4 regions of the Streptomyces sp. NPDC047706 genome follow, and region 3 is predicted to be linked to each of the others. Evidence: riboswitches for the same ligand, from Rfam matches in the RefSeq annotation. Region 3 holds a riboswitch; each other region holds the start of a gene.

Region 1 (7,041 bases), on a different contig from region 3:
ACGTGGTGGTGGTTCCGGAGTACGAGGAGGCGGCCAAGGAGCCCAACCGGCATCTGGCCCTGTGAGGGACCTCCAGGTCCTGGCGGCGTGGGCCTGCGGAAACCGTGGCGCGGAGCGTCCCGCGCATGGCGTACACTGGTGTCATACCGACGCGGGGTGGAGCAGCTCGGTAGCTCGCTGGGCTCATAACCCAGAGGTCGCAGGTTCAAATCCTGTCCCCGCTACTGAAGGCCCGGGGCCGGAATCCAGATCATGGATTCCGGCCCCGAGTCGTTTCCGGACGCCGGCGGCCTCCGTCATCCGGTCGGCCCGTCCGGCTGGTCCCCCGCGTCCGCTCCAGGAACCCTGGACAGGTGCGACGACCTGCGTAACGGGAGACGAGAGTGCGGCCTGCGGAGGGAGAAGGAGAGCGGCCGTACGCCAGATCCGGCGACCGCGTCCCCGGTGACGCGGCCCGCGACGCCGCGCCCGGCCCCGCCGGCCGGGGCGGCCGGGGCGGCCCTCCGTCGCTTTCCCGCCCGGTGCCACCCGTGCCGCCCCCCGAGGAGCGCCCGATCTCCTACGCCCGCACCTTCGTCCGCCTCCTCCCCGCCCTGCTCCTCGTCATCGGCGGCTGCTACGACTACCTGACCCCCAGCGGCTTCACCGGCGCCCCCCTGTTCACCGCCGCCCCGCTGATCGCCGCCCCCCTGCTGTCCTGCCGGGCCACGGTCCTCACCGGCGTCGTGGCCCTCCTGGTGGTCGTGGTCATGAACATCCGGTTCGGCGACGCCCTGGAGGTCGAGCCGCTCACCGAGGCGGTCACGGTGGCGACGGTCGCCGCTCTCGCCGTGCTGATCAACCGGCTCGTCCGGCGCAGCCATGCCCGCCTCGACTCGGCCTGGGAGATCGCGGAGGCCGCCCAGCTGGCGGTGCTGCCGGAGCCGATGGAGCGGATCGGCGGGTTCGAGATCGCCGCGCGCTACGAGGCCGCCCAGGCGGACGCCTTCATCGGCGGCGACCTCTACGCGGTGCAGGACAGCCGTTACGGCGTACGGCTGGTGGTCGGGGACGTGCGCGGCAAGGGCATGGGGGCGGTGGCGGCGGTCGCGGTGGTCATCGGGGCGTTCCGGGAGGCCGCCGAGCACGAGACGACGCTGGCGGCGGTCGCGCAGCGGCTGGAGCGGGCGCTGACGCGCGAGGGCTCACGGCGGGACGGCATCGACGCCTTCGAGGAGTTCACCACCGCCGTACTCGCCGAGCTTCCGCACGACGCCGGTGTCGTACGGATCCTCAACCGCGGCCATCCGCCGCCGCTGATGCTGTACGCCGACGGCACGGTGAGCGCGCTGCCCGCCCAGGAACCGGCGCTGCCGCTCGGGATGGGCGAGCTGGGCACCTGGCCGGACCGTGCGCAGGAGACGCCGTTCCCGGGCGGGGCGACGCTGCTGCTGTACACCGACGGCCTGTCCGAGGCCCGCGACGCGCGGGGCGCCTTCTACGACCCGGTGGCCGGGCTGGCCGGCCGGACCTTCCGCGGGCCCGGGGAGCTGCTGTGCGTGGTGGCCGACGAGGTCCGCCGGCACAGCGGGGGCGGCACCACCGACGACATGGCACTGCTCGCCGTGCGGCGCCCGCAGGGCGACTGTCACCGCGGGTGATCGAACGGAAGCCCTCCGCATAACAACTGACACACGGTCAGATGTGGAGATCGCTCTGCGTGGCGGTCAACTCGCCCGATTTTCGCCGCTCATGGCCCTGTACGTCCTGGCAGGAAACGTTAAAGATCAAGTGGAACAGCTTGGAAATCAGGCCCCGGTTCTATTAACGTCCGATAACGCAGCGCGGTCGTCCCAGCCGTCACAAGAGGCGGCTCCGTGCGCACGCGCCGAATCCCGCGCGAGGCCCTCACCGGCCGCACAAGGGAACCGGGGAACCACCATCTTGGGGTGAATCGGGCGTATGCCGCCGTGGAAGCACGGCTGGTTTACGCGCGTAGGAGACCTTCCTGCTCCGAACCCGTCAGCTAACCCGGTAGGCGAGAAGGAAGGAAAGGAGCACGCCCACGTGGCGTCCAACCGGCCTGCCCCACAGGCCCCGTTCGTGCCGGATCAGCGCACCGCCGACGGCACCGAGACGTTCGTCTACGGCGCACAGCGCACCGACGGGGGCCCGTGGGAGGAGTGGAACCCCACCGCGGAGACCATCCGCCCCGTACGCGGCCGGCATCGCGTCAGCAAGCAGCGCGGCGGTGGACTCGCCCGCAGCTCCACCGTTCTCGGCGTCGGCGTCATAGCCGCGGTCGGCGCGGGCGGCATGGCGAGCGCCAACACCGGCAAGCCGCCGGTGTCGATCTCGATGCCCGACCTGCCCAACGTCGGCTCGCTGATATCCGACGACTCCGACTCCGCCGACACCTCGACCGCGAGTGCCCCGCTCAGCAGCCTCGCCACGGCCACCGCGGACACCGCGGAAGGCACCACCGGCGCCGGTGAGACGCTGCGCGCCCGCATCATCGCGCAGGCCGAGCAGCAGCAGGAGCAGGTCGCGACCAAGGCCGCCGCCGAGGCCGTCGCCGCCGCCGAGAAGGCCGCCGCCGAGGCAGCGGCCAAGGCGGAGAAGGAGGCCAAGGAGAAGGCTGCCGCCGCCAAGGCCAAGGCCGAGGAGGAAGCCCGGCAGAAGGCCGAGGCCGAGCGACTCGCCGCGCTGGCCAAGCAGTTCACGCTGCCGACCTCCTCGTACACCCTCACCTCCACCTTCGGCCAGGCCGGCGCCCTGTGGTCGTCCGGCTACCACACCGGCCTCGACTTCGCCGCGCCGACCGGCACGCCCCTGAAGGCCGTGCACAGCGGCACCATCACCGAGGCCGGCTGGAACGGCTCGTACGGCTACAAGACCGTGCTGACCCTCGACGACGGCACCGAGATCTGGTACGCCCACCAGTCGTCGATCGGCGTCAGCGTCGGGCAGACGGTCACCACCGGCGAGGTGATCGGCCGCGTGGGCGCCACTGGCAACGTGACCGGGGCCCACCTGCACATGGAGGTGCACACCGGCGACTCCGGTGGCATCGACCCGCTGGCCTGGCTGCAGAGCAAGGGCCTCAACCCCTGAGGGCCTCCTCCGGACGCGCTTCTCACGAACCCCGGCGGTCCTGACGGCGACCCCCCGACGTCAGGGCGGCCGGTTTCGGCTGTCCGGAGACCGGCGCGCGCCCCTACGACCGGTACGGGTTGTACGCCGGGTAGGGCGCCGCGTGCCCGTGCGCCGGCGCCCAGCCGTACACCGGTGGCATCAGCACCGGCATCGGCGGGGCGGTCATCCGAGCCGCGTACTCCAGGGCCGGGCGGGCGATCTCCCGGCGGCTCCACAGCTCCTGGAGCAGCTCCCGTTCCCGTACGACGAAGTCGGCGCGGGCCCGGCCCCGGCGGCCCCGGTGCCGTAGGAAGGCCAGGGACGTGGCGTACGCCTCGTACTGCGAGACCGCCCGGGCGGCCGGTCTGCCGAGGTGGTGGCCCGCGTACTCGCGGGCCAGTCGGCGGGCCCGCATCGAGCCGAGGGCGAACGGCTCGGCCGGCGAGATCCAGCCGGCCACGACGTAGGCCGGGAGCTCCTCGCGGACGGTGCGCAGCTCCCGCTGCCGCGTCCAGATCACCAGCCAGGTCAGCAGCCCGAACGCGGGGACCATGAAGCCGCCGTACACCGCGAAGAACCCGTAGTCGCCGAAGGTCGCCGAGCCGTTCCAGAGGGCGTGCATGCCCATCGCGAGCAGCAGCCCCGCCGGCGGGAGCAGCACGCGGCGCAGCCGCTGGCGCTCCCCGGCGAGCGCGGCGATGCCGAAGCCGATGCCGGTGAACACGGTGAACAGGGGGTGTGCGAACGGCGACATGACGACCCGCACGAAGAACGTCGCGGCGGTCACGGAGGCGATCCCGCTGTGGCCGGCCAGCTGGTCGGTGCCGAACGCGGTGCCGAGGTAGAGGATGTTCTCGGTGAAGGCGAAGCCGGTGGCGGTGACCCCGGCGATGACGACTCCGTCGAGGATGCCGGTGAAGTCGCGGCGCCGGAAGAGGAAGAGGAGCAGGATCGCGGCCGCCTTCGCGGACTCCTCGACGACCGGGGCTATGACCGTGGCACCCCAGGTGTCCGCGCTGGTCGGGTCCGCGGTCGCGGTCGCTATCCATCTGGTCGCGAAGCTGTTCGCGACGATGGCGATCAGCGCGGCCGCGCAGGCGCCCCAGGAGAAGGCGAACAGCAGGTTCCGCCAGGGGCCGGGTTGGAGCCGGTCCAGCCAGCGGAAGACGGCTATGAGCAGCGGCACGGGCAGGACCGCGAGGCCGAGGCCGACCAGGAAGCCCTGGGTGCCGGTCTGTTCCCGGACCAGGGCCAGGATCACCAGGCCGGACAGCGCGAGCAGCGTGATCAGCGCGCCGTACCGCACCCACCGCCGGTGCCACCAGTGCGCGTGCAGGGGGCCGCCGAGGGGGATGCCGGGATTCGTCGGGTACGGGGGACTGGTCGCCACGGCATTGACCCTAACGAGGGGAGGATCGAACGAGGGAACGTTTTACGGCTGACCTTCGTGAGCCACGCGGCGGAAGAGCAGGTCGTTCACCACGTGTCCCTTCTCCAGCCCCTGCCCTTCGAAACGGGTGCGCGGGCGGAAGCCGGGGCGTGGCGCGAAGCCGCCGTCGGGCCGGGTGTTCGCGAAATCGGGGTGCGCGGTGAGCACCTCCAGCATCACCTCGGCGTACGGCTCCCAGTCCGTCGCGCAGTGCAGGAGCGCGCCCGGCTTCAGGCGGGTCGCGGCGAGGGTGAGGAACTCCGGCTGGATCAGCCGCCGCTTGTGGTGGCGCTTCTTGGGCCAGGGGTCGGGGAAGAAGACGCGCAGCCCGTCGAGCGAGTCGGGGGTCAGCATCTCGCGCAGCAGGATGATGGCGTCGCCGTTGGCCACCCGGATGTTGCCGGTGCCGCTCTGGTCGGCGAGGTTGAGCAGGTTGCCCTGGCCGGGGGTGTGTACGTCCACGGCGAGGATGTTGGTGTCCGGGTCGGCGGCGGCCATCCGGGCGGTCGCCTCGCCCATGCCGAAGCCGATCTCCAGCACGACGGGGTTGTCGTTGCCGAACAGCTCGGCCAGGTCCAGGACCCGCGAGCCGTCGATGTCCAGCCCCCACTTGGGCCACAGCCGCTGCAACGCGTCCGCCTGCCCCGAGGTCACCCGGCTCCGCCGTGGCTGAAAACTCCGGATCCGGCGCTCGAAGTGCGACCCGGCGGGATCCGCCTTGGGCCCGTCCGGAAAACGCGGCTCCCCCTTGGCCCGCACCGGCCGGGCGACGCTGTCGGGGGCGGGGTGGGGGGCTTCGGGGGTGTTCAGGGAGTCATACACAGTGGGTTCGATTTTACGGGTTCGGGGGATGGGCGGGTCCTGGTACGGGGGCGTGGGCGTGCGGGCGCGAGATCGCTGTGTGCGTGGGGTGTGCGTGCCGCGGGTGGGCGGGCGTGGGGTGTGCGTGCCGCGGGTGGGCGGGCGTGGGGTGTACGTGCGCCGGGTGGGCGGGGCGTGGGGTGCCGTGCCGCACACGCGGGCGGCCGGCGCGCCTGCCGGTGCCGGAGTGCGTCCGCTCATGCGCGGCCCAGCGCGTCCAGCGCGCGGCGGGCCACCTCACGGCCGATCGGGAGGGAGGCCGTGGCCGCCGGGGACGGGGCGTTCAGGACGTGGACCGCCCGTGCGCCTTCGTGGATCAGGAAGTCGTCCACCAGCGTGCCGTCCCGGAGCACCGCCTGGGCCCGGACCCCGGCCGGCGTCGGGACCAGGTCCTCCTCCGTCACCGCGGGCAGCAGCCGCCGTACCGCCTTGGTGAACGCGGCCTTCGACACCGACCGGCGCAGCTCCCCGCCTCCGTACCGCCAGTGCCGGCCCGCTATCCGCCACGATCCGGGCCACGCCAGCGTCCCGGCCAGCTCGCGGGGCCGGACCACGCCCCAGCCGTAGCCCTCGCGGGCGAGCGCCGGGACGGCGTTGGGGCCGACGTGGACGCCGCCGTCGATGCCGCGCGTGAGGTGCACGCCGAGGAAGGGGAACGCCGGATCCGGAACCGGATAGACCAGGCCGCGCACCAGCTCGGGCCGCGCCAGCTCGTAGTACTCCCCCCGGAACGGGACGATCCGCATCCCGGGATCGTCCCCGGTCATCCGGGCGATCTCGTCGCAGTACAGCCCGGCGCAGTTCACCAGCACCCGCCCGCGCACCACGGCACCGTCCGCGGTCCGTACGGCGACCCCCAGGTCCGGGCGCCGGTCGATACGCCGCACCTGCGAGCCGTACCGGATCTCGGCCCCCGACGACTCGGCCAGCTGCCGGGCGACCGCGACGTAGTCGCACACCCCGGTCGTGCCGACGTGTATCGCCGCGAGGCCGCGCACCTGCGGCTCGTACTCCGCTATCTGGGCGCCGACCAGCTCCCGGACCGGGATGCCGTTCTCCCGGCCGCGCTGCACGAGCGCGTGCAGCCGGGGGAGCTCCGCGCGCCCGGTGGCGACGATCAGCTTGCCGGTGACGGCGTGCGCGATGTCGTACTCCGCGCAGAACTTGACCATCTCCGCCGCGCCCCGCACCGCGTACCGCGCCTTGAGCGAGCCGGGGCGGTAGTAGACCCCGCTGTGGATGACCCCGCTGTTGCGCCCCGTCTGGTGCCGGGCCGGGCCCGCCTCCTTCTCCAGCACCGTCACGCGTGTCCCCGGCGCGGCACGCGTGATCGCGTACGCGGCCGACAGGCCGACGATCCCGCCGCCGATCACCAGCACGTCACAGTCGTGAGCGACAGCCCGCACCCGCACCACCTCCCGCTATCGATAGTGCACTGCGCCACTGACAACGCCCTCAAACCCGCACGCCGTGACGGGGCCGCGGGCGGGCGATGAGAACCGTGGGGCAGGCCCCCGGTGGCCGGTGCCCCGGTAGGGCTCCCGGCCGGGCGGGCGCACCGGGACCCTGGCCCTACGCCGGGGCCACGAGCAGGGGCCGGGCCCGCTCCCGCAACTCCACCACCCGCGGCTCGTCCC
Region 2 (7,041 bases), on a different contig from region 3:
GCCGGAAGAGGTGCCCCCAGCCCCGCACCGCCGTCGCCGCCGGACCTGAGAGCATGCCGCCGTCCGGCGACGACCGCGCCTTCCCCGTCCGACCCCGGCGCCTGCCCACCCTCTCCCGCCTCGAGGTCCGGGAGCGCTTCTCGTTCCTCGGCGTGCAGGCCGTCCCCGTCCCGCACGCCGCCGGCACGGTCACGAACGGCGGCACGGGCATGTCCACCACGAAGGGCGGCACGGACATCTCCACCGGAACGGATGCTTCCGTCTCGGTCGCCCACGGCACCCTCGCCTGTCCGGTCTCCGTCGCCGCCGGCCGTGTCCCCGGCTTCCACCCCGCCGTGCTCCGATCCGGCATCCCGATCGCCTGCGGGCCCCACGCCATGGCCATGCCCGCCACGGCGACGACCTGAGCTGGCCTGGGCCTGATCGGCGCGGGCAGCGGGCTCCTCACGCCCTACGCGGCCACCACGGGCGGCAGACGCCGCCGCACGCACGCCGGCTTCCCCCTCAGCTGCACGGCCATCGGCATCGGCGCCTCCACGGGCTCTTTGGTCACGGACCGGCCGGGCGGGCGCGAGGGCCGGCACCGGGGCCTCTGGGCTCCCGCGACCGGCATGACGTTCGGCCTGGTCCAGTACTTCATCGGCAGCCGCCACCTGGCCGGGCGCAAACGCGCGACGGAGTGCGCGCTCCCGCCGCGGGCGACACGCCGTGCCGTCCGCCCGGTCACCACGGGGCCGGCACTCGCCGTCGCGCTCGCGGTGCCGGTCGGGGCGTACGACTCGCCGACCAGGGGCCTCGTGGTCGCCCTGCTCCCGCTGGTCTCGATCGCGACCTGCGTGGTCCTCGGCGGCCTGCCCACCCTCGTGATGGCCCTGCCGCCCACCGGACCCCGGCTGCGCCGCACGACGCTCCCGGTCCGCTGAAGCCATCCCTGGGGTCACACTCACGCGCATCCGTACGTCCTTCCCCTGCGAGACGACTCATCAGGACCTCCGTATCCCGCTGCCCGACGGAACACGGTTGTACGCGCGCGTCTGACGCCCGATCACCGGCGAGCCCGTACCCGCGCTCCTGGAGTACCTCCCGTACCGCCTGACCGACTGGACCGCGCGCCGCGGACATCAGCGCCACCCCTGGTACACCGGCCATGGCTACGCCTCCGTCCGCGTCGACGTGCGCGGGCACGGCGACAGCGAGGGCGTCCCGACGGACGTTGTGATGGACCTCTCCGCGCGCGAGGGGCGTGACCGGGTCACGCCGTGGGGCCCCAGGAGCCACCGAGGACGTCACCTTCGAACTCAGCGGCATCGGGTACGCCTTCCCACCCGGCCACCGCATCCGCCTCGCCCTCTCCTGCGCGCACCGGCCCTGGATCTGGCCCCAGCCGGACTCGTCATTTGGCTTCACCGTGGACCCCTGCGGCAGCGCTCTCGAACTGCCGGTACGCGCGCGTGCCGTGGCCCCGCCCCTCACCTCCGACGAACCGGAGCAGTACGGGCCGCTCGGCGTCGCCCACCCGGCCACGCTCGACGAACCGCGCCCGGAGCGGCTGGCCGTGCGGGACGTGGCCAAGGGGGATCGGCGGCCGGAGGCCGACCCGCGCTGCGGCGGCACGCGCATGTACCCCGACGGCCTGGAGTTCACCGAGGACGCGCTGGAGACGTACACCGTCCGCGAGGACGATCCGCTGCCGGCCCGCAGCCGCTCGGACTGGCCTATCCGGCAGCACCGCCCGGAGTTGGCCTGGGACACGACGATCCGCACACGGTCGGAGACCGCCTGCACGGCAGAGCATTCTTTGACCTTGAATAGGGTGATTTGCACCGATAGCGCCGAAGTGGTCTTCCATCGCGCGCGGGAAAAGCGAATTCCACGGACCGCCAGTTAACTAGGATTTGGGCTTATTGCCCGCTTTGCCATTCTTCTGCATGCGCGTGACTTGGCTCACTCGGGCAGCTTCACGATTTCCTTACACGGACCCCGCGACCCGCCTTTGCACACGGCCGAGTTGGCCGTTGCCGAGCGCAAAGGATCAAGAGGGCCAAACAGGCGATTCGAAGATCAAATCCTGTGATAGGTGAAATCGCCACTTGTTTCGGACATGTGCTCTCGCATACGTTCCCGGCCAGTCGGGCGGAACGCCGAATCCTGCCGCCGCCCGAGCCACCCATGACGGACTCACTCACCGCACGGCAGGAGCGGGGGACCCAGGTGGATCGCCGGACCGGAGGCCGTACCGCACGGCACACCGGAACGGCTCGGGGTGAAGTCGCACTCGCAAGAGGCGGCCGGGCACCTCCCCGCCCGAACCCGACAGCTCACCTCGCAGGCGCCGGAGAGGACAGTCCCCATGACTGCAAACGGTCAGCACAGTCGCACCGCCCGCATCGCCCGCAGGCTCGCCGTCGCCGGTACCGGCGCCGCCCTGCTCGCCCTGCCGCTCGTCGGCGCCACCACCGCGTCCGCCGCCACGCCCACGGCCGTCAACTCGGTCAAGACGTACCCGAACAACCTGGACGGCTGGATCCGCCAGTCGCTCGACATCATGGAGCAGCAGGGGATCCCGGGCTCGTACAACGGCATCTACCGCAACATCATGCGTGAGTCGTCCGGCAATCCGAACGCCATCAACAACTGGGACTCCAACGCCGCCAAGGGCACCCCCTCCAAGGGCCTGCTCCAGGTCATCGACCCGACCTTCGCGGCCTACCACGTGCCCGGCACCGCCTACGACCCCTACGACCCGGTCGCCAACATCACCGCCGCCTGCAACTACGCGGCCGACCGCTACGGCTCCATCGACAACGTCTTCGGCCCGTACTGAGCCTCGGCCAGCAGCCGTTCGAGGACGACGGCGACGCCGTCGTCCTCGTTCGACAGGGTGATCTCGTCGGCCACCGCCTTGAGCTCGGGGTGGGCGTTGGCCATGGCGACGCCGTGCGCCGCCCAGTCGAACATGGGGATGTCGTTGGGCATGTCCCCGAAGGCAATGGTCCGTTCCGGGCCGAGGCCCAGGTGCCGGACCGCCAGCGCCAGTCCCGTCGCCTTGGTGATGCCGCACGGCTGGAGCTCGACCGTTCCCGGCCCCGACATGGTGACGGTCGCCAGCGAGCCGACCACCGTGCGGGCCACCGCCGCCAACTCGTCGTCGGACAGGGTCGGATGGCGCAGCAGCACCTTGCTGATCGGCGCGCACCACAGGTCGTCGCGGCGATCGATCCGCACCGCCGGCAGCGTGGGGTGCGGCATGAGATACCCGGGCTCGATCAGGGTGAGCCCGTCGACCCCGTCCTGGTCGACGGCCGCGTGCACCTGTCCGACCTCGGCCTCGATCTTGCCGAGCGCGGTCTCCGCGAGTTCCCGGTCCAGCGTGACGGACCACAGCAGGCGGTCCGCGCCGGCGTCGTACAACTGCGCGCCCTGCCCGCACACCGCGAGCCCCCCGCCGCCCAGGAGCTCCAGCAGCGGTCGCACCCTCGGCGCCGGCCTGCCGGTCACCACCAGATGCCGGGCTCCGGCCGCGCAGACCCGCGCGAGCGCGGCGAGCGAACGGTCCGAGACCGTGTCGTCGCCGCGGAGCAGCGTTCCGTCCAGGTCGGTGGCGATGAGGGCGTAGTCGGCGGGCGCGTACTCAGTGCGCGCGGCATATGCGATGGGTGCGGCCATGATCCGAGAATACGGACACCGGACCCGCACCGTTCATTCCCAACTACCTTCACACCGTCTGCTTTTCACCCCCCCACGTGGTGCCGGGAGGACGTACGCCGGGTTCGTCATCCGTGCCCGCAGGGTGCCGCCTCCTGTTGTCAGTGGCCGGTGCGATGCTTGTTCTCACTGCACTGACGGTTCGGGGGCGGTCGTGGCGACGGGTCGGCGGGACGCTCCGGCACGAAGATGTGGAGCGCCATTCAGGACATTCAGTATCTTCAACGCGTTTCACGCACTGCCCAAGACAGGTGCCGCAGTCGTAACGTGATCAGCGACCGCATGGACCGCGCGTACGAAAGTGAGGCAGCACCCCATGCCCCCCTTCGATGTCCCCGAGGGCGACCCCTTCGGTCCGCACAACCTTCCGTACGGCGTGTTCTCACCCGCCGGGTCCGCCGAACGCACGGTGGGTGTCCGCCTCGGCGGCCACGTCCTCGACGCCGGTGCGGCCGCCCTGGCGCTCGGCTCCCCGTACGCCGAGCTGCTGGCCCGCCCGACCCTCAACCCGCTGCTCGCCGCCGGCCGCACGGCCTGGTCGGACGTCCGGCGCGCGCTCACCGCCTGGGTCACGGTGCCGTCACACCGCGAGTCCCTCGCCCCGCTGATGCACCCCCTGTCCTCGGTGACCCTGCACCTTCCGTTCGAGGTCGCGGACTACGTCGACTTCTACGCGTCCGAGAACCACGCCCGCAACGTCGGCCAGATCTTCCGTCCCGACGCCGCCGACTCCCTCACACCCAACTGGAAGCATCTGCCCATCGGTTACCACGGCCGCTCCGGCACGGTCGTCGTCTCCGGCACCGACGTGGTCCGCCCCTCCGGGCAGCGCAAGGCCCCGGCCGACACCGCGCCGGTCTTCGGTACGTCCGTCCGGCTGGACATCGAGGCCGAGGTCGGCTTCGTGGTCGGCGTCCCGTCCGCGATGGGCACGCCGGTGCCGCAGTCCGGCTTCCGCGACCACGTCTTCGGCCTGTGCCTGCTGAACGACTGGTCCGCCCGCGACATCCAGGCCTGGGAGTACGTCCCTCTCGGCCCGTTCCTCGGCAAGTCCTTCGCCACCTCGGTGTCGGCGTGGATCACCCCGCTGGACGCGCTGGACGAGGCGCGGGTGGCTCCGCCCGAACGGACGCACCCCCTGCTGCCGTACCTGGACGACTCCGAGGAGGAGCCCGGCGGCTACGACCTGCGTATCTCCGTCGCCCTCAACGGCCACGTCGTCTCGGAGCCGCCCTTCTCCACCATGTACTGGACGGCCGCGCAGCAACTCGCCCACATGACCGTCAACGGCGCATCCCTGCGCACCGGCGACCTGTACGGCTCGGGCACCGTCAGCGGCCCGGCCGAGGGGGAACGCGGCTCACTCCTGGAGCTGACCTGGAACGGCCGCGACGCCCTCGAACTGCCCGACGGCAAGCGCACCTTCCTGGAGGACGGCGACGTCGTGACCATGACCGCCTGGGCCCCGGGGGCCGGCGGGGTACGCGTCGGGCTCGGTGAGGTCACGGGACGTGTCGTGGCGGGGTGAGGTTTACGCGACAGCGACGGCTTCGGCGCTGACTCCGGCCGCCCGGCACCGTCATACTGACGGACGGGCGGTGCGCGCCACGTACGGCGCGGACACGTGAGGCGTACGGCGCGCGACCGCCGCCCGCACCGCACCCCAGCCGCCCCACTCCCGACCAGGATCCGGAGCCCGTGGCATGACCCTCTGCCTGCTCCTGCTGAGCGTCGTCGCCCTGACGGCCGCCGTACCGGCCCCTCGTACGCTGGTCCGCGCCGCGTGGCCCGAACGGGAGCCCGTCATCGGGCTGTGGGTGTGGCAGTGCCTGGTCGCCACCGTCCTGCTGTGCTGTCTGACCGCGCTGGTCCTGGGCGCGGCGGCCGTCTTCCAGACCGTGCGGGACCAGGTCTTCGCGCCCGCCCCGCCGAGCGTCGCCGCCGCCTACGACCTCTCGGCGGCGCCGCCCTGGGCCGCCGCGCTGACCCTGTCGCTGGCCTGCGGCGCCGCGTGGACCACGGCGATGCTCGTGCGCGAGCTGTTCGAGGCCCGGCGCCGCCGCGGCCGGGCCCGCGCACACCTGCGGGAACGCGCCCCCGACCTGCCGGCCGGCCTGCCCGCTGTCCGGGGACCGCTGCTCGTCCTGGAGGACGAGTATCCCGACGCCTGGTGGATGCCGGGCAGTCCGCCCCAGCTGATCGTCACCACCGGTGCGCTGCACCGGCTCACCGACCACCAGCTCGACGCCGTCCTCACCCACGAGCGCGGCCATGCCCGCGCCCGACACGACTGGCTGCTGCACCTGTCCACCGCGCTGGCCACCGGCTTCCCGCGCGTTCCCCTCTTCGCCCACTTCTGCGACCAGACCCACCGCCTGGTCGAACTCTCCGCCGACGACACGGCCTCCCGCCGGTGCGGCCACCTGACCACGGCGCTCGCCCTGATCGAACTCAACCAGCACCGGGGCGTCCTCTCCTGCGCCTCCAGCCACCGCCTCCTGGGCGAACGCGTGGACCGTCTGCTGGAGCCGCCCGCCCGACTGGACCGCCGGCACCGGGCCCTGACGACGACCGCGGCGGCACTGGTCCCCCTGCTCCCCCTGCTGATCACCTTCGCCCCCGGCCTGACGGCACTGTCGTAACGCCGCGCGACCGACCCGATCAAGACAGCCCGGCCCTTCCCCGTCCCAGGACGCGGCCGCCTGAAGGCGGGCCCGCCGACGCATCCGCCCGAGTGCGGGCCCGACGGCGCGACCGCCTGACGCCGGACGCCGAGGTCCGCCACGCCGCCGTACCGCCGTCACCGCCACCCGGGCACGGAGAACGCCGGGCGGCGGTCAGCCACCCCCGTGCACGGCGCCCCGATCGCGGCGTCAGGGCCCACGCGGTGCGGGCGGCGCGGGAAGCCTGGGCCGCGTGCGCCGCCCGCACCCCGCCCCCTACATCCAGTCGTCCGGCTCCGACTCCCGCTCCGACTCCGACTCCGGCCAGTCGTCCGCACCCTGCTCCCCGGTCGGCGTCGCCGCGCCGCCGGGTGATCCGTCCAGGGAGGCCAGCACCGCCAGCACACCCTCCCCGTACGTCACCCGCTTCTTCTCTCCGACCCCGCTGATGCCGCCGAGCTCGGCCACCGACTTCGGCCACGCCACAGCGATCTCCCGCAGCGTGGCGTCGTGGAAGATGACATAGGCCGGGACGCCTTGCTCCCGGGCCTGCTCGGCGCGCCAGGCGCGCAACGCCTCGAAGGCGGGCAGCAGTTCCTCGGGGAGTTCCACCGCCGCGGCCTTCGACTTGCGCTCGCTCCGCCCGGACGGGGAGGACCCCGCCCGCGAACTC
Region 3 (7,041 bases):
TCGGGGCGAAGCCGCCCTCGTCGCCGAGGCCGGTGGCCAGGCCCTTGCCCTTCAGGACCTTCTTCAGCGTGTGGTAGACCTCGGCGCCCCAGCGCAGGGCCTCGGAGAAGGACTCCGCGCCGATCGGGGCGATCATGAACTCCTGGATGTCCACGTTGGAGTCGGCGTGCGAGCCGCCGTTCAGGATGTTCATCATCGGCACCGGCAGCAGGTGCGCGTTGGGGCCGCCCAGGTAGCGGAACAGCGGCAGGTCGCTGGCCTCGGAGGCGGCGTGCGCCACGGCGAGCGAGACGCCGAGGATGGCGTTGGCGCCGAGCGAGCCCTTGTTGTCGGTGGCGTCCAGGTCGAACATCGCCTGGTCGATGAGGCGCTGCTCGGTGGCGTCGTAACCGACCAGCTCCGGGCCGATCTGCTCGATGACGGCGAGGACGGCCTTCTCGACGCCCTTGCCGAGGTAGCGGTCGGGGTCGCCGTCGCGGAGCTCGATGGCCTCGAAGGCGCCGGTGGAAGCGCCGGACGGAACGGCGGCACGACCCGTGCTGCCGTCGTCGAGGCCGACCTCGACCTCGACCGTGGGGTTGCCTCGGGAGTCCAGGATTTCCCGGGCTACGACGACGTCGATGGACGGCACGAGCATCTCCTTCGTGGATGTGACGCGGTTTAGCAGGACCGCAGCGGCTCTGCGAGACGAGCCTAACCGGCTCCGTGCGATCGGCCAGCCGGTCGCCCATCTCGTGGACGGAACCGAGAGTAAATTGTTTCCGAACGAAACAAAGACGCCGATGCCCAACGGTGACACAAAAAGCCCCGCCCCGGCGCGTACGGGGGAACACGCACCGGGGCGGGGAGCCCGTGAGGACGGGGGGAACCCTCACGGGAGCCTGAGTGGCCTCCGGCGTGGAGGCCACTCATGTGAGGGCGCTGAGGGTCGGCTGCGAGTCCCCTCTTACTTCAGGTGCAGCTGCTGGCCCGGGAAGATGAGGTCGGCGTCCTCGACGATGTCCTTGTTCAGCTGGAACAGCTTCTCCCAGCCGCCCTTGACGTCGTGCTCGGCGGCGATGGTGCTGAGGGTGTCACCCTCGACGACCTTGTACTCGCCGTCGCCCTTCTTCACCTTGTCGCCGGTCGGCGTGGTCACCGTCTCCTTGGCGGCCGGACGCTCCTGCGAGCGGGACGCCGGCTGCTCCTCGGTCGCACGCGTGCTGGTCTCGGTGCTCTGCTGAGTGTTCTGCTCGGCGCTCTGCGAGGAGCCGCCGCCGGTGTACGCGGCGTTCGACAGGCTCTTGCCGCAGACCGGCCAGGCGCCCTTGCCCTGACCCGCGAGCACCTTCTCGGCGATCTGGATCTGCTGCTCCTTGGAGGCCTGGTCGGCCGTGGAGGCGAACTGGGTGCCGCCGTACGCGGCCCAGGTCGAGGCGGAGAACTGCAGACCGCCGTAGTAACCGTTACCGGTGTTGATGGACCAGTTGCCACCGGACTCGCACTGCGCGACGGCGTCCCACTCGGAGGCCGTGGCGGCGGAGGCGCTGCCGGCGGCCATCAGCGGCGCGGCGACGGCGGCGGCACCGGTGACGCCGACCGCGGCGATCGCGCGAACGGTCCTGGACGGACGACGGTGCTTGCCCTTGCTGGAAAACAGCATGGTCGATCCCCTCACCGACGCCTGCGAGGTGAGCTGTCGGGTTCGGGCCGGTTGAGTTGCCCGGCCACACCTCCCCGGGAGGCGCGGCTTCACCCCGAGCCGGTTCCGGCGCTGAGTCTCCTCAACTGCCGGGCCCGGCACTTACCTTGGGTCCCCCGCTCCTGCCTACGGCGCTTGACGCGACGACTGTTCCCGGGCGGCCGCTGGCAGGATTCGGCGTTGCGGCGACCGGGGCTCGCGTTGACGAGCGGTCATGACCGTAGACAGGCGATCGACGGAATTTCAAAGACGATCAGGGCTTCTGAGACTCATCCCACACTTTCGCCAAAACGGACATTCGGCTCGAAGTGTGACGCGAACTCCCGCTACCCCCAGGCCGATTCCGGGCCTACCCGCCGGCCGGCTCCGCGCCCACGTTGAGCTCCTGACCGGGGACGATGTGGTCGGGGTCGGCACCGAGGGCACCCTTGTTCCCGGCGTACAGCGCGGCCCATCCGCCTTGCACGTCAAGGGAGTCGGCGATGCTCCAGAGACTGTCGCCGTCCCGGACCGTGTACGAACTGTCGACGGCCGCACGGGTGCCGACGGCTCCGCGCGAGGCGTGCCGCCCGGCGGACTCGCCGACCCGGCTGTCACCCTCGTCCGCGCTGCTCCCACGGTGCTTGCCGGTGCCGAGGGCTCCGGTGTCGGTGAGGTTCGAGGTGCTCGGCGTGCTCGAAGGCACGTCGAAAGACGGGGAATTTGAGGGTGTTTCGCCCGATTCATGAGATTCACCGGAGCTGGGGGATCCGCTGGAATCGGGAGAGGTGGATCCGTCGGTCTCCTGCGGAGCGGAACCGCCGGACGGGCCGGACTGACCCGATTCACCGGATCCACCGGGTTCGCCGGATTCAGTGGAGTCAGTGGAATTCGTGGGGTTTGCCGGATTCGACGACCTCGTGGAATCCGTGGGCGCACTCGAACCGTTCGACTCATCGCCGCCACCGGAGCCGCCGGAACCGCTGGAGCCGTCCGCATGGCCACGGCCGGACGAGTGGGACAGGCCGAGCGAGTCGGACAGACTTCCCGAACCGCCGGATCTCGCGTGCGACGGCGTACTGGAGGCGTCATCGGCCACCCCTGTGTCGACCGCGGCCGACTCGGTGTCCACGTCGAGCCCCACCAGCGGCCCACAGGTCGCCCACGCGCCGACGCCCTGGTCCGCGAGGACCTTCTCGGCGACGGCGATCTGCTGCGAACGGCTGGCCCGGTCCGCGCTGGTGGCGTACATGAGGCCGCCGTACTTCTCCCAGTCCTGCTGGGAGAGTTGCAGCCCGCCGTAGTAGCCGTTACCCGTGTCGGCGCTCCAGGAGCCACCGGTCTCGCATTCCGCGACCCGGTCCCAGGTCGTTCCGCCGGCGGCGCTCGCACCGGTGGCGCCGAGGAGCGGGATGGCGATGGCGGAGCCGGTCACTCCGGCCGCGACGACGAGAGCGGGTGCCTGGCGGGGGCGACGGTGACGACCGTTCCCGGAGAGCATGCGGGGACCTTTCGCGCGACAGCGGGGACCTGCGCGGCGGGTGAAGCAGGGGGCCGCGCTGATGGGTGAACGTATAGGCAGACGATCACTTGTCACAAGTTAATGCCGCACAGATCACGTGAAGATCACATAGTTGAAAGTGCGTCACGTTTCCTGCGCAGGCGTGAACTCCACCGGCAGCGTCCGCAGCCCCCGCATGATGAGCCCCCCACGCCACCGCAATTCACCCGGATCCACCGCGAGTCGCAGGTCCGGGAGGCGGGTGAGGAGGGTGGCGAGCGCGGTCCGCCCCTCCAGACGGGCCAGCGGCGCGCCCAGGCAGTAGTGGATGCCGTGCCCGTAGCCGAGGTGCTGGTTGTCGCGGCGCGCCAGGTCGAGGGTGTCCGGGTCCGCGAACCGCTCCGGATCCCGGTCGGCGGCGGCGAGTACGACGAGGACGGGGTCGCCGGTCTCGATGTCCTGGCCGCCGACGGTGAGCGGCTCGGTGGCGAACCGCCAGGTGGCGAGCTCTACGGGCCCGTCGTAGCGCAGGAGTTCCTCGACGCCGGTCTCGAGCAGGGCCCCTTCGCCGCGGGCCAGGGACTGCTGGAGGCGGGTGCGCTGTCCGGGGTGGGTGAGGAGGGCGTAGGTGCCGTTGCCGATGAGGTTCACGGTCGTCTCGAAACCGGCGAACAGAAGGATGAACGCCATGGCCGCCGCCTCGTTCTCGGTGAGGTGCTCGCCGTGGTCGGAGGCGCGGATGAGGCCGGAGATCAGGTCCTCGTCGGGCCCGGGTTCGGCGGGGAGCGTGGCTCGTTTGCGGTGGATGAGCTCCAGGAGGTAGCCGCGCATCATCTTCACCGACCGCGCGACCCCGCCCCGCGGCCCGCCGCCGTGCCGGATCATCATGCCCGCCCAGTCCCGGAAGTCGTCCTGGTCCTCGCGGGGAACACCGAGCAGGTCGCAGATGGCGTAGATGGGGAGCGGGAAGGCGAAGTCGTGGATGAGGTCGGCGGAGCCGTCGCGGGCGAACCGGCCGACGAGGTCGTCGGTGAGTTCCTGCACCCGCGGGGCGAACTCGGCGACGCGGCGCGGTGTGAACGCCTTCGAGACCAGCCGGCGCAGCCGGGTGTGGTCCGGCGGATCGATGTTGAGCAGATGCGTCATCAGCTCGGCCTCGCGCTCACCCGGGATACCCGTCTTCCCCTTGGCGTGCGCGGGCTCGTCATGGTGCGCGGGGTTCTTCGACAGCCGCGGGTCGGCGAGCGCCTGCTTGGCGTCGGCGTACCGCGTGACCAGCCAGGCCTCCACCCCGCTGGGCAGCTGCGTCCGGTGCACCGGGGCGTGCTCGCGGAGCCAGGCGTAGGCGGGGTAGGGGTTGGTCGCGAACTCCCAGGTGAAGAGTTCGGGCGCGGGAGTGGAGCCGGGCGCGGGCGGGTCGGGGTGGTGGTGCTGGTCGGTCACTCCTCGACGGTATCCGCAGCGTCGGACCCGTCACCGAGAGCCTCGTCGGGCAGGCCCTGGGGGCCGGTCCCCTCGGTGGCCCGCACCGCGTCCCGGTAGGCGCGCGCCGCCGCGCGCAGGGCCGCCTCGGGGTCCACGCCCTCCGCCTCGGCGCGTGTCGCCAGTGCCAGCAGCTCGTACCCGACGCCCTCGCCGGACGGCAGCGGCACGTCGATTCCCGCCGTGCGCACCCGGGACGCCAGCTTCGCCGCGAGGGCCAGGCCGGGCTGGTGCAGTGGGATGCCCTCGGTCACCGAGGTCCGCTGCTTCTCCTCGGCCTTCGTGCGCAGCCAGTGCTCCTTCACTTCCTCCGGGGTGGACGCGGTCTCCTCGCCGAAGACATGCGGGTGGCGGTGGATGAGCTTGGTGACGATGGTCGCGGCGACGTCGTCGATGGAGAAGGGGGCGTCCGGGTCCTCCTCGGCTATCCGGGCGTGGAAGACGACCTGGAGCAGGACGTCGCCCAGTTCCTCCCGGAGTTCGTCCCGCTCGCCCTCCTCGATCGCCTCGACGAGTTCGTACGCCTCCTCGATGCCGTACTTCGCCAGGCCCTCGTGGGTCTGCCGGGACGACCAGGGGCACTCGGCGCGGATGCGGTCCATGACCTGGACGAGGTCGAGGAGGCGGGCGCCGGGCAGGTCGTAGGAGGCGGGCAGCAGCTCCAGCTCGGGCATGTGGACGCGCCCGCTGCCGGCGAGCCGCGCCAGGCCGTCCGTGAGGACGGGCTCGCCCTCGCCGGTGGCGACGACCACCACGGTCCGCCCGCCGGCGCACAGGTCGATCAGCTCCTCGGCGGCCGGACCGGCCGCCTGAACGGATATCCCCGCCTCCCGCAGATACGGGAGCTGCGGATGTGCCCCGTCGGCGCACAGCACACGGTCGGCGGCGTGCAGTGCCTGCCAGGCGGGCCAGGAGAGCAGGCCGGGGGCGACGCGGTGACTGGTGGTGAGCAGGACGATGCGCCCGGTCTCCGGGCGCGTGGGGGCACTGCCCTGACCGCCGTCAGGGGGGCTGCCGAAGCTGGTTGCGTTCACGCTCCGAACGTAACCCACGCCACCGACAGGCCCGCCCGTTGTCCACGCACGGGCATCCGCGAACCCGCTATGCCGGGAGCTGTCCCTGCTGCGTGATCTCCCGCACCCACGGGGTCTTCACGTCCACGCGGCTGCTCTTGCGCACGTCCCAGTCGCCGTAGCGCGGGTTGAGGTCGATGTTCAGCTTCCGGGAGGCGTCGGACAGGGCGTTCCAGAACGCCGGCTGGCTGGTGTCGGTGCCGAGCTTCGCGGCGAGCTTCTGGGCCTCCAGCTGAAGGCGGAGGTTCTCCTCCAGGCGCCCCGGCGCCACACCGTACTGCTGGAGCCAGGTCGTCTCCAGCGCCTTCGCGCCGCCGACCTGCTCGCGCAGCCCGTCCTGCATCTCCTGGACCTCCTTGCGGCTGACGGAGATGCCGGCGTCCTGGGCGGCGCGGTGCAGCACCCGGTCCAGGACCATGCTGTGCAGGGTGTCGCGGGTGAGGGTGCCGGTCTTGGCGATGGCCTGCGCGTACTGCGCCTCGTCGGCCACGGCCGACCGCTGCGCCTCACGCACCTCGTTGACGCGGGTCTCCAGCTGCGACACGGTGATCCGCTGCCCGCCGACGACGGCCGCCGCGCCGGGGTGCGCGTCGCTGCCGCAGGCGGTGAGGGCGGGCGCCGAGGCGATCGCGGCGGAAAGGAGGAGCGCGGTGCGGCGACGACGGCGGTGCAAGGGGGACCTCCCGAGGAGATTGTGCGACGGTGCACAAGGTCTTGCGGTGATCGATGGTAGGCAGCAGTCCGGCTTTGGCCAACCCATTCGACCAACGATTCACCAGGACTTCGGGCACCGCCGCGCCGTCCGGCTGCCGGGGGACTATCCGCGCACCTGTCCCAGCCATTGCAGCGTCCGCCGCACCTCCACCGCCAGGGGATGGCCCGTCCCGCCCGTCCGTTCGACGTCGTGCAGGAGCCGTGCCAGCGTGTCGTGCGCGGCGGCGCGGTCCCCGAGGGCCAGCAGAAGGTGGCCGATGCGGCGGCGGACGTCGTGCGCGAGCCGGGGGTCTCCGGAGACGTACTGGTTCTCGTAGTAGGGCAGCAGCGCCCGGTACGCAGCGAGCGCGGCCGCCGGATCGCCGAGCTGTTCGAGACACTGGGCGGCCTCGTAGCGGAACCGGAGGGACTGCGGGTCGGCCTGGCCGGCCTCGGCGGCGCGCTCGTCGGCGAGGCGGCGCAGTTCGGGCAGCGCGCGGCGGTACTGGCCGTCGTCCATGAGCGTGGCGGCGTACTGCTTGCGCAGCGTGCGGACCACCGGGGAGTGCTCGCCGTGCTGTTCGGCCGCGGTCGGCAGGATCGCGCCGAGGATGTCGACGGCCTGGGTGATC
Region 4 (7,041 bases), on a different contig from region 3:
CCGGCCGCCGGGGCTTCCTGGTCGTGGACCGTCTGGTGCGCGGCCTCGCCAGCGGCGGGCTCCGGATGCGCGCGGGCTGCTCGCTGGACGAGGTCGCCGGGCTCGCCCGCGGAATGACGGTGAAGGAGGCCCTGCACTACGACCCCGAAGCCCGCTACGTCCCCCTCGGCGGCGCCAAGGGCGGCATCGACTGCGACCCCCGGGACCCGGGCGCGTACGGACTGCTGGTGCGGTACCTGCGCGCCGTGCGGCCGTACATCGAGACGTTCTGGACCACCGGCGAGGACCTCGGTCTCAGCCAGGACCTGGTGGACCGGGCCGCGGCCGAGGTGGGGCTGGTCTCGTCGATCCAGGCCGTGTACCCGCTGCTGGACGACGAGGTGGCGGCCCGCGGCCGGCTCGCCGACGCCTTCGCGGTGCGGGTGGACGGGATCGGGCTGGGTGAGCTCGTCGGCGGCTGCGGGGTCGCGGAGTCCGTGCTGGCAGCCCTGGACCGGGCAGGCGTGCCGTACGCGGGCACCCGGGTCGCCCTGCAGGGCCTGGGCACCATGGGCGGCGCCACGGCACGTTTCCTCACGCGCGCGGGCCTGACCGTCGTGGCCGTCGCCGACGTCAGGGGCACGATCGCCAACCCGGCGGGCCTCGACGTCGACGCGCTGCTCGCCGCGCGGGACGCCTACGGCACGGTGGCCCGCTCGGCGCTGGGCCCCGGGGACCGCGAACTTCCCGGCGACGCCTGGCTGGCCGCCGACGCGGAGGTGCTGGTGCCGGCCGCCGTCTCGTACGCGGTCGGTGTCGCGGACCAGGACCGCGTCACCGCCCGATGGATCGTCGAGGCCGCCAACATGCCCGTCGTCCCGGAGGCGGAGGCGCTGCTCACCGCGCGCGGGGTCACGGTGCTGCCCGACGTGGTGGTCAACTCCGGTACGAACGCCTGGTGGTGGTGGACGCTGTTCGGCGACATCGGCGCGGACGCGGACGAGGCGTTCGCGTACACGCGGCGCGCGATGCGCGCCCTGACCGACGTGGTGCTGGCACGTGCGGAGGCCGACGGGAGCACGCCGCGTGCCGCCGCGCACGCCGTGGCCGCGGACCGGCTGCCGCTGCTCGCGGAGCGCTTCGGGTCGTACCGCTGACGGGAGGGTCACCGCCCGGCCACCGGCCGGACGTGGCCCGTTAGGGTGACGGGGTGGCGAGAGTGCGGTTGACCGTGGCGGAGCGGCGCGAGGAGTTGTTGCGCGCCGCCGTGGAGCAGATCGAGGCACGGGGCGTGGCGGCGGTGCGGATCGCCGATGTGGCCTCCGCGCTCGGTGTGAGCAACGCGCTGGTGCTGTACCACTTCTCGACGAAGGAGAAGCTGGTCGCCGCCGCGTTCGCGTACGCCGCCGAGGACGATCTCGCCCATCTGGGCAAGCTGCTCGGGCGGCGCACGACGGCCCTGCGCCGGCTGCGGTCGGCGGTGCGCTGGTACGCGCCGACGGGCCCGGCCAAGGGCTGGCGGCTGTGGATCGAGGGCTGGGCGGCGGCGCTGCGCGAGCCCGCGCTGCTGGAGGTCACCCGGGACCTCGACAAGCGGTGGAAGGCGGCGATCACCGAGGTCATCGCCGAGGGTGTGGCGGCCGGCGAGTTCCGCTGCGCGGACCCCACGGGCGCGGCCCTGCGCCTGACCGCCCTGCTCGACGGGCTGGCCGTGCAGATCACGTCCTACGCGGGAGCGGTGTCCCGCGCGCGTGCCCAGGAGTGGGTGGACGAGGCGCTGGCCCGGGAACTGGGGCTGACGGAGGTGCCGACGGCCGGGCGGCGCTGAGCCGCCGGCACTTCCGTCGCGCTTGTCCGGTGGACGCCTCAAGCCACGGACGCGATCCGCGTCTTGATGTCGTCCGGCGACAGCATCCCCTTTGCTGTGACGTGGTCACCCGAGGACTGACCGCGCAGCCGCCGGCCGATCCACGGCACCAGGTACTCACGCGCCCAGTACACGTCGTCCCGGCGCACGTCGAGGGTGCCCCGCGGCGGAAGCGGCGGCCAGGGCTGCTCCGGGTCGGCGGGGACGGCGAGGCGGAGGGCCTGACCGGCACGCAGCGCCACGCGCGTGTGCCCCTCGGGAGACAGGTGCAGCCGGTCGTGGTCCCAGGCTCGGCGGTCCTGGACGGACTTGAGCGACCACAGGTCGAGCACCGGGCAGCCGTACCGGTCGGCGATGGCCCGCACATGGCCGTTGTAGGTGGCGATCTTGCCGCGCAGATGCCTGAGCACGGGGACGCCCCGGGTGTCGAAGCCGGTCGTCACCAGGACGGTGCCGACGGCGGCGGTCAGCGCGGCGACCGCCCTCTCGAAGCGCTCGGCCACGTCGTCCGGGTCGGTGCCCGGGCGGATGATGTCGTTGCCGCCGGCGCAGAACGACACCAGGTCCGGCGCGAGTTCGACGGCCCTCGGAACCTGTTCGGCCACGATCTGGTCGAGCAGCCTGCCGCGCACGGCGAGATTGGTGTACTGGAAGTCGCCCTCGGGGCGGCGGTCCGCGAGCAGTACGGCGAACCGGTCGGCCCAGCCGACGAACGCCCCGTCGGGGCCGGGGTCGCCGACGCCCTCGGTGAAGCTGTCCCCCACCGCCACGTACGACCCGATCACTGATCTGCTGTCACTCTTCGAATCGTCTGCCACGTCGGGACATGATTCCCCTTCGAATGTGACCTACGCGACCGTAGGAAGGGGTTGACGGACGGTGAGAAGGGCCACGGTCAAAGGATTGGTCAATTGCGGAATAGAGCCGCAGGCCGGAACGGCCGCGGACTCCGGACGCACCGAGGGCCGGACCCCGGGGTTCGGGGTCCGGCCCTCGGTGGCGTGAGCGGCGCGTGTGTCAGCCGATCGCGACGCCCTTGGAGGCGAGGTAGGCGACCGGGTCGACGTCCGAGCCGTAGTCCGGCGTGGTGCGGATCTCGAAGTGCAGGTGCGGGCCGGTGGAGTTGCCGGTCGAACCGGAGAGGCCGATCTGCTGGCCGGCGGTCACGCTCTGGCCGCTGGAGACGGAGAGCGAGGACAGGTGGGCGTACTGGGCGTAGTAGCCGTCGGCGAGCTTGATGACGACCTGGTTGCCGTACGCGCCGGCCCAGCCCGCGGAGACGACCGTGCCCGCGCCGACAGCCTTCAGCGGGGTGCCGGTCGGCGCGGCGAAGTCGACGCCCGTGTGGTAGCCGCTGGACCACATGCTGCCCGCCACACGGTAGGCGGTACCGACGCCGGCGCCGTCCACGGGGGCGGAGAAGCCGGTGGAGGTGGCGGTGTCCGCGGCCTGGGTGGAGGCCGGGGCCTCGGACGTGTTCGCCGCGGCTTCGGACGCGTTCGAGGACTGCGACGCCTCGGTCGTGGCCGGCGATTCGACCGGGGCGGAGGGAGCGGCGGCGGAGGACGGCGCGGTCGACTGCTTGCCGCCGCTCGCCGCGGCCTTCGCGCCGATCGTGAGCTTCAGACCGGGGTGGATGAGCGACGGGTCCTGGCCCACCGCCTCACGGTTGTCCTCGTAGAGCCGCTGCCAGCCACCGCTGACGTTCTGCTCGTCAGCGATCTTCGAGAGGTAGTCGCCGGCCTTCACCGAATACGTCCGCGCACCGGCCTTCTTGGCGGTGGACTGCTTTGCGGCGGACTGCTGCTGCACTGCCGTCTTCTGGACCGGGACAGACTGGACGGCCTTCTCCGCGGCGGACTGGGGAGTGGCGGCGTGGGCGACGGCGGCCCCCATCAGCGGGAGGGCGAGTGCGGCGCCACCGGTTCCGGCGACGGCGATGGAACGGGCGAAGCGCTGGGTCTTCGGACGGCGGTGCTTACCCTTCGCGGGCATGGCGAATTCCTCTCCGGCGCCTGCGAGGTGAGCTGTCGGGTGCGGACTGGAGATGTCCGGCCGCGTCGGGACGAGGCTTTACCCCGAGCCGTTCCGGGAACCGGAACAGGCAACTACCTGTGGGTCCCCCGCTCCTGCCGAACACGGGTGGGTTTGCGCGGGCACCGGGCGGCGGCAGGATTAGGCGTCCGCCCGGATCGGTGTGGAACGTAAGCGACCACGACGCAACGGGACAAGCAAGAGGTTCCGCCGGAACGCCGTTTTCGTGATCCGTTCACCCGAATTCCGGTCACACTCCGTGCATCGGAGGGCGTGTGATTTCCGTAAACGCCCTTGAAAGGCATGTGAATTACACATGCGTGACAGACGACTCTCGGTCACGGATATGACGCTGCTCACGTGACCCTGCTCCAGGTTTCCTTATTTCAGACAGAGTTGGAATGAAGAGCTCAATTCGGGCAGATCACCCATACGTGACGCGGCGGGAAAGCAGTCGCATTCAGGGGCCGAGGGGCTCTTCGGGATGCGACCCGCATCGCGGCATGAAAGCATCCCGCACATTTCGCCCGATTCTCCGCATTCGTACCGCTCTGTCGCGTGTACGGCTCGCGGGGGCAGATCGTGCTCCCCTGACCGCCTCAGAACAACTCATGGCCGCGGGAATCCGTGTCGTATCGTCAAGACGTGCCCGTCGACGAGCCGCGCCGGCGGGGCCGATGGGAGGGAGCCCCCGTGACGCAGCACGTGCCGTCGACCGAGCCCGAACTGGCCGGAGTGCGCAACTTCCGTGACGTGGGCGGACTGCCGACGGTGGACGGGCGCCGGGTGCGGCAGGGAGTGCTGTTCCGCAGCGGCCACCTCGCCCACGCGACCGCGCAGGACGCCACGTTCCTCGCCTCGCTGGGACTGCACACGATCTTCGACTTCCGCAACGCCGCGGACCAGAAGCTGGAAGGCCCGGACATCGAGCTGCCGGGCGTGCGCAACGTCAACCTGCCGCTGACCGACCCGGCGGACGGCGCGGAGTTCTGGAAGATGGTCCGGGACGGCGACGTGGAGCAGCTGCGGGAGGTCCTGGCCGACGGCAGGGCCGCGGACCGGATGGTCACCTCGTACCGCATGATCGTCAAGGAGCGCACCGGCGAGCACTCCCAGGTTCTGCACGCGATCGCCGAGGACAGCGTCCCCGCGCTGATGCACTGCGCGGCGGGCAAGGACCGCGCCGGGCTGTCGATCGCCGTCACGCTGCTCGCGCTGGGCGTGGAGCGCGAGGCGATCCTCGCCGACTACCTGGAGTCCAATGCCAAGCACCGCCGCTACAAGGTGCACCGGGGCGGCAGCTCCGACTCGGCCTACTCCGCGGAGATCATGGAGCTGCTCAGCCCGCTCTTCGACGCGCGTGCCGAGTATCTGACGGCTGCGTTCGAGACCATCGAGGGGACCTGGGGAGACGTCGACACCTACCTGGCGCAGGGGCTCGGCGTAACCGCCGGGACCCGGGAACGGCTGCGGGAGCGCCTGCTCGACTGACCCTATTTGGCCCCGACCTCGAACAGCAGATAGAGGAAGCCGGCGAAGAGGTGTCCCGCCACGATGTAGATGACGAACCGGACCCAGATGCCCCGGGGAATCTTCTGCTCGATGTCTGTCATGGCATGTCTCCCGTGGTAGGGCCGAGGCACAGCGCGGCCGTGGGGCTCTGCAGCAGAGTGTGGACGAAGAGGAGGTCGACCCCGCCCGGGTCCTCGGCGGCGATGCGGTGCGGGGTCAGGGAGTCGAAGTGGGCGCTGTCACCCGGTCCGAGCCGCTGCGCGGCGTCCCCGAGGCGCAGTCGCAGCCGTCCCTCGAGGACGTACAGCCACTCCTCACCGGCGTGCACCCGCACGATGTCGCCCTGCGAGCCGTGGGGCACATGCACCCGCAGGGCCTGCATGCCCCGCCCGGACGCGCCGGCCTGCCAGTACGTCCAGCCGCCGGCGCCGCTCGGCTCCATGTCGGCGGCCCGCACGACGGCGTCCCGGTCGGCGACCATCTCGCCGAGCAGGTCCGAAACGGTCGTACCGTAGATACGCGCGAGGGACAGCAGCATCGGCAGCGAGGGCTGGCGCTGCCCCGTCTCCAGCCGGGACAGGTGGGCGGGCGAGAGCCCGGCCGAGCGAGCGGCGGCCTCCAGGGTGAGGGAGGCGCGCCGACGCAGTTCACGGAGTTGCGGGGCGACGGCCGGCAGTGATACGGCCGGCTCGGCCCCGGGCTCGGAGGAGGAGCTCATGGCTCCATTCAGCCGGATCGTTGCCTCATGGGCAAATCGTTTGCCTCTAGGGCAAAACCCGGTGCCGGGCCACGCTGACGCCGGGGCCCGGAGCCGGACCCCGGCGTCAGAGGCAGAGCCCGGAGCCGGACCCCGGCGTCAGCGGTTGGCCACCGCCTGCTTCACGAGCGTCCTGCCGAAGTCCCACAACAGCCCGCCGCCGCTGTGCGCGTCGTCCATCACGGCCGTGAAGGCCTCCACGAACCGGTCCACCTCCCGCTCCCCGATGATCAGCGGGGGGATCAGCTTGATCACCTCCAGGTGGTCGCCGGAGACCTGGGTGAGGATCCGGTGCCGCTGGAGCAGCGGGACGACGACCATCTGCGCGAAGAGCCCCTTGCGTGCGGCCTGGAGCATGGCCCAGCGACTGCGCAGCTTCAGCGACCGGGGCCGGCCGAACTCGATGCCGATCATCAGTCCACGGCCACGCACGTCCGCGAGCAGTTCGTACGTGTCGACCAGCGCGGCCAGCCGGGACCTGAGCAGCTCGCCCGTGGCCCGGACGCCCGCGACGACCTGTTCGCTCTCCATGACGGACAGCACCGCCAGACCGGCCGCCATGGCCTGGGCGTTGGAGCCGAAGCTGGCCGAGTGGACCAGCACCCGGTCCATCGACGAGTAGACCTTCTTGAAGATCCAGTCCTTGCCGAGCGTGGCACCCACCGGCACATATCCGCCGGAGAGTGCCTTCGCGACGCAGACCAGGTCGGGCTCGACGCCCTCCTCGTGCTGGTAGGCGTAGAAGTCGCCGGTGCGGCCCAGGCCCGTCTGCACCTCGTCCGCGATGAGCAGCGCCTTGTGCCGGTGCAGCAGCTCCTGCGCGGCCCGCAGGTAGCCGGGCGGGGCCTCGTGCACACCCTTGCCCTGGATCGGCTCCACGATCAGCGCGGCG

Evidence for each region. Region 3 has a riboswitch for cyclic di-AMP ahead of ACGF8A_RS18530 (transglycosylase family protein). Riboswitches for the same ligand answer to the same signal wherever they lie in the genome.
Region 1: another riboswitch for cyclic di-AMP. It lies ahead of ACGF8A_RS31660 (M23 family metallopeptidase); the one in region 3 lies ahead of ACGF8A_RS18530 (transglycosylase family protein).
Region 2: another riboswitch for cyclic di-AMP. It lies ahead of ACGF8A_RS27365 (transglycosylase SLT domain-containing protein); the one in region 3 lies ahead of ACGF8A_RS18530 (transglycosylase family protein).
Region 4: another riboswitch for cyclic di-AMP. It lies ahead of ACGF8A_RS29455 (peptidoglycan DD-metalloendopeptidase family protein); the one in region 3 lies ahead of ACGF8A_RS18530 (transglycosylase family protein).

What each region holds. Positions count from the first base shown of each region.
Region 1 covers NZ_JBIDCW010000036.1:49,407-56,447, forward strand. The annotation lists gene ACGF8A_RS31645 (dihydrofolate reductase family protein) at 1-65, shown strand, start outside; tRNA gene ACGF8A_RS31650 (tRNA-Met) at 151-224, shown strand; gene ACGF8A_RS31655 (PP2C family protein-serine/threonine phosphatase) at 384-1,640, shown strand; cyclic di-AMP (ydaO/yuaA leader) riboswitch at 1,856-2,035, shown strand; gene ACGF8A_RS31660 (M23 family metallopeptidase) at 2,047-3,093, shown strand; gene ACGF8A_RS31665 (PrsW family intramembrane metalloprotease) at 3,197-4,504, opposite strand; gene trmB (tRNA (guanosine(46)-N7)-methyltransferase TrmB) at 4,547-5,365, opposite strand; gene lhgO (L-2-hydroxyglutarate oxidase) at 5,602-6,816, opposite strand; gene ACGF8A_RS31680 (MFS transporter) at 6,977-7,041, opposite strand, start outside.
Region 2 covers NZ_JBIDCW010000026.1:93,833-100,873, reverse strand. The annotation lists gene ACGF8A_RS27385 (hypothetical protein) at 54-407, shown strand; gene ACGF8A_RS27380 (hypothetical protein) at 612-923, shown strand; partial or broken gene ACGF8A_RS27375 (hypothetical protein) at 1,045-1,155, shown strand; gene ACGF8A_RS27370 (CocE/NonD family hydrolase C-terminal non-catalytic domain-containing protein) at 1,244-1,888, shown strand; cyclic di-AMP (ydaO/yuaA leader) riboswitch at 2,170-2,347, shown strand; gene ACGF8A_RS27365 (transglycosylase SLT domain-containing protein) at 2,351-2,824, shown strand; gene ACGF8A_RS27360 (HAD family hydrolase) at 2,788-3,666, opposite strand; gene fahA (fumarylacetoacetase) at 4,022-5,233, shown strand; gene ACGF8A_RS27350 (M56 family metallopeptidase) at 5,409-6,347, shown strand; gene recQ (DNA helicase RecQ) at 6,645-7,041, opposite strand, start outside.
Region 3 covers NZ_JBIDCW010000014.1:97,239-104,279, forward strand. The annotation lists gene eno (phosphopyruvate hydratase) at 1-631, opposite strand, end outside; gene ACGF8A_RS18530 (transglycosylase family protein) at 947-1,642, opposite strand; cyclic di-AMP (ydaO/yuaA leader) riboswitch at 1,646-1,825, opposite strand; gene ACGF8A_RS18535 (transglycosylase family protein) at 2,031-3,161, opposite strand; gene ACGF8A_RS18540 (cytochrome P450) at 3,306-4,604, opposite strand; gene ACGF8A_RS18545 (nucleoside triphosphate pyrophosphohydrolase) at 4,601-5,677, opposite strand; gene ACGF8A_RS18550 (SurA N-terminal domain-containing protein) at 5,745-6,389, opposite strand; gene ACGF8A_RS18555 (serine/threonine-protein kinase) at 6,534-7,041, opposite strand, start outside.
Region 4 covers NZ_JBIDCW010000030.1:89,129-96,169, forward strand. The annotation lists gene ACGF8A_RS29440 (Glu/Leu/Phe/Val dehydrogenase dimerization domain-containing protein) at 1-1,136, shown strand, start outside; gene ACGF8A_RS29445 (TetR family transcriptional regulator C-terminal domain-containing protein) at 1,190-1,807, shown strand; gene ACGF8A_RS29450 (SGNH/GDSL hydrolase family protein) at 1,846-2,631, opposite strand; gene ACGF8A_RS29455 (peptidoglycan DD-metalloendopeptidase family protein) at 2,864-3,841, opposite strand; cyclic di-AMP (ydaO/yuaA leader) riboswitch at 3,846-4,001, opposite strand; gene ACGF8A_RS29460 (tyrosine-protein phosphatase) at 4,574-5,371, shown strand; gene ACGF8A_RS29465 (DUF6126 family protein) at 5,374-5,493, opposite strand; gene ACGF8A_RS29470 (helix-turn-helix domain-containing protein) at 5,490-6,110, opposite strand; gene ACGF8A_RS29475 (aspartate aminotransferase family protein) at 6,249-7,041, opposite strand, start outside.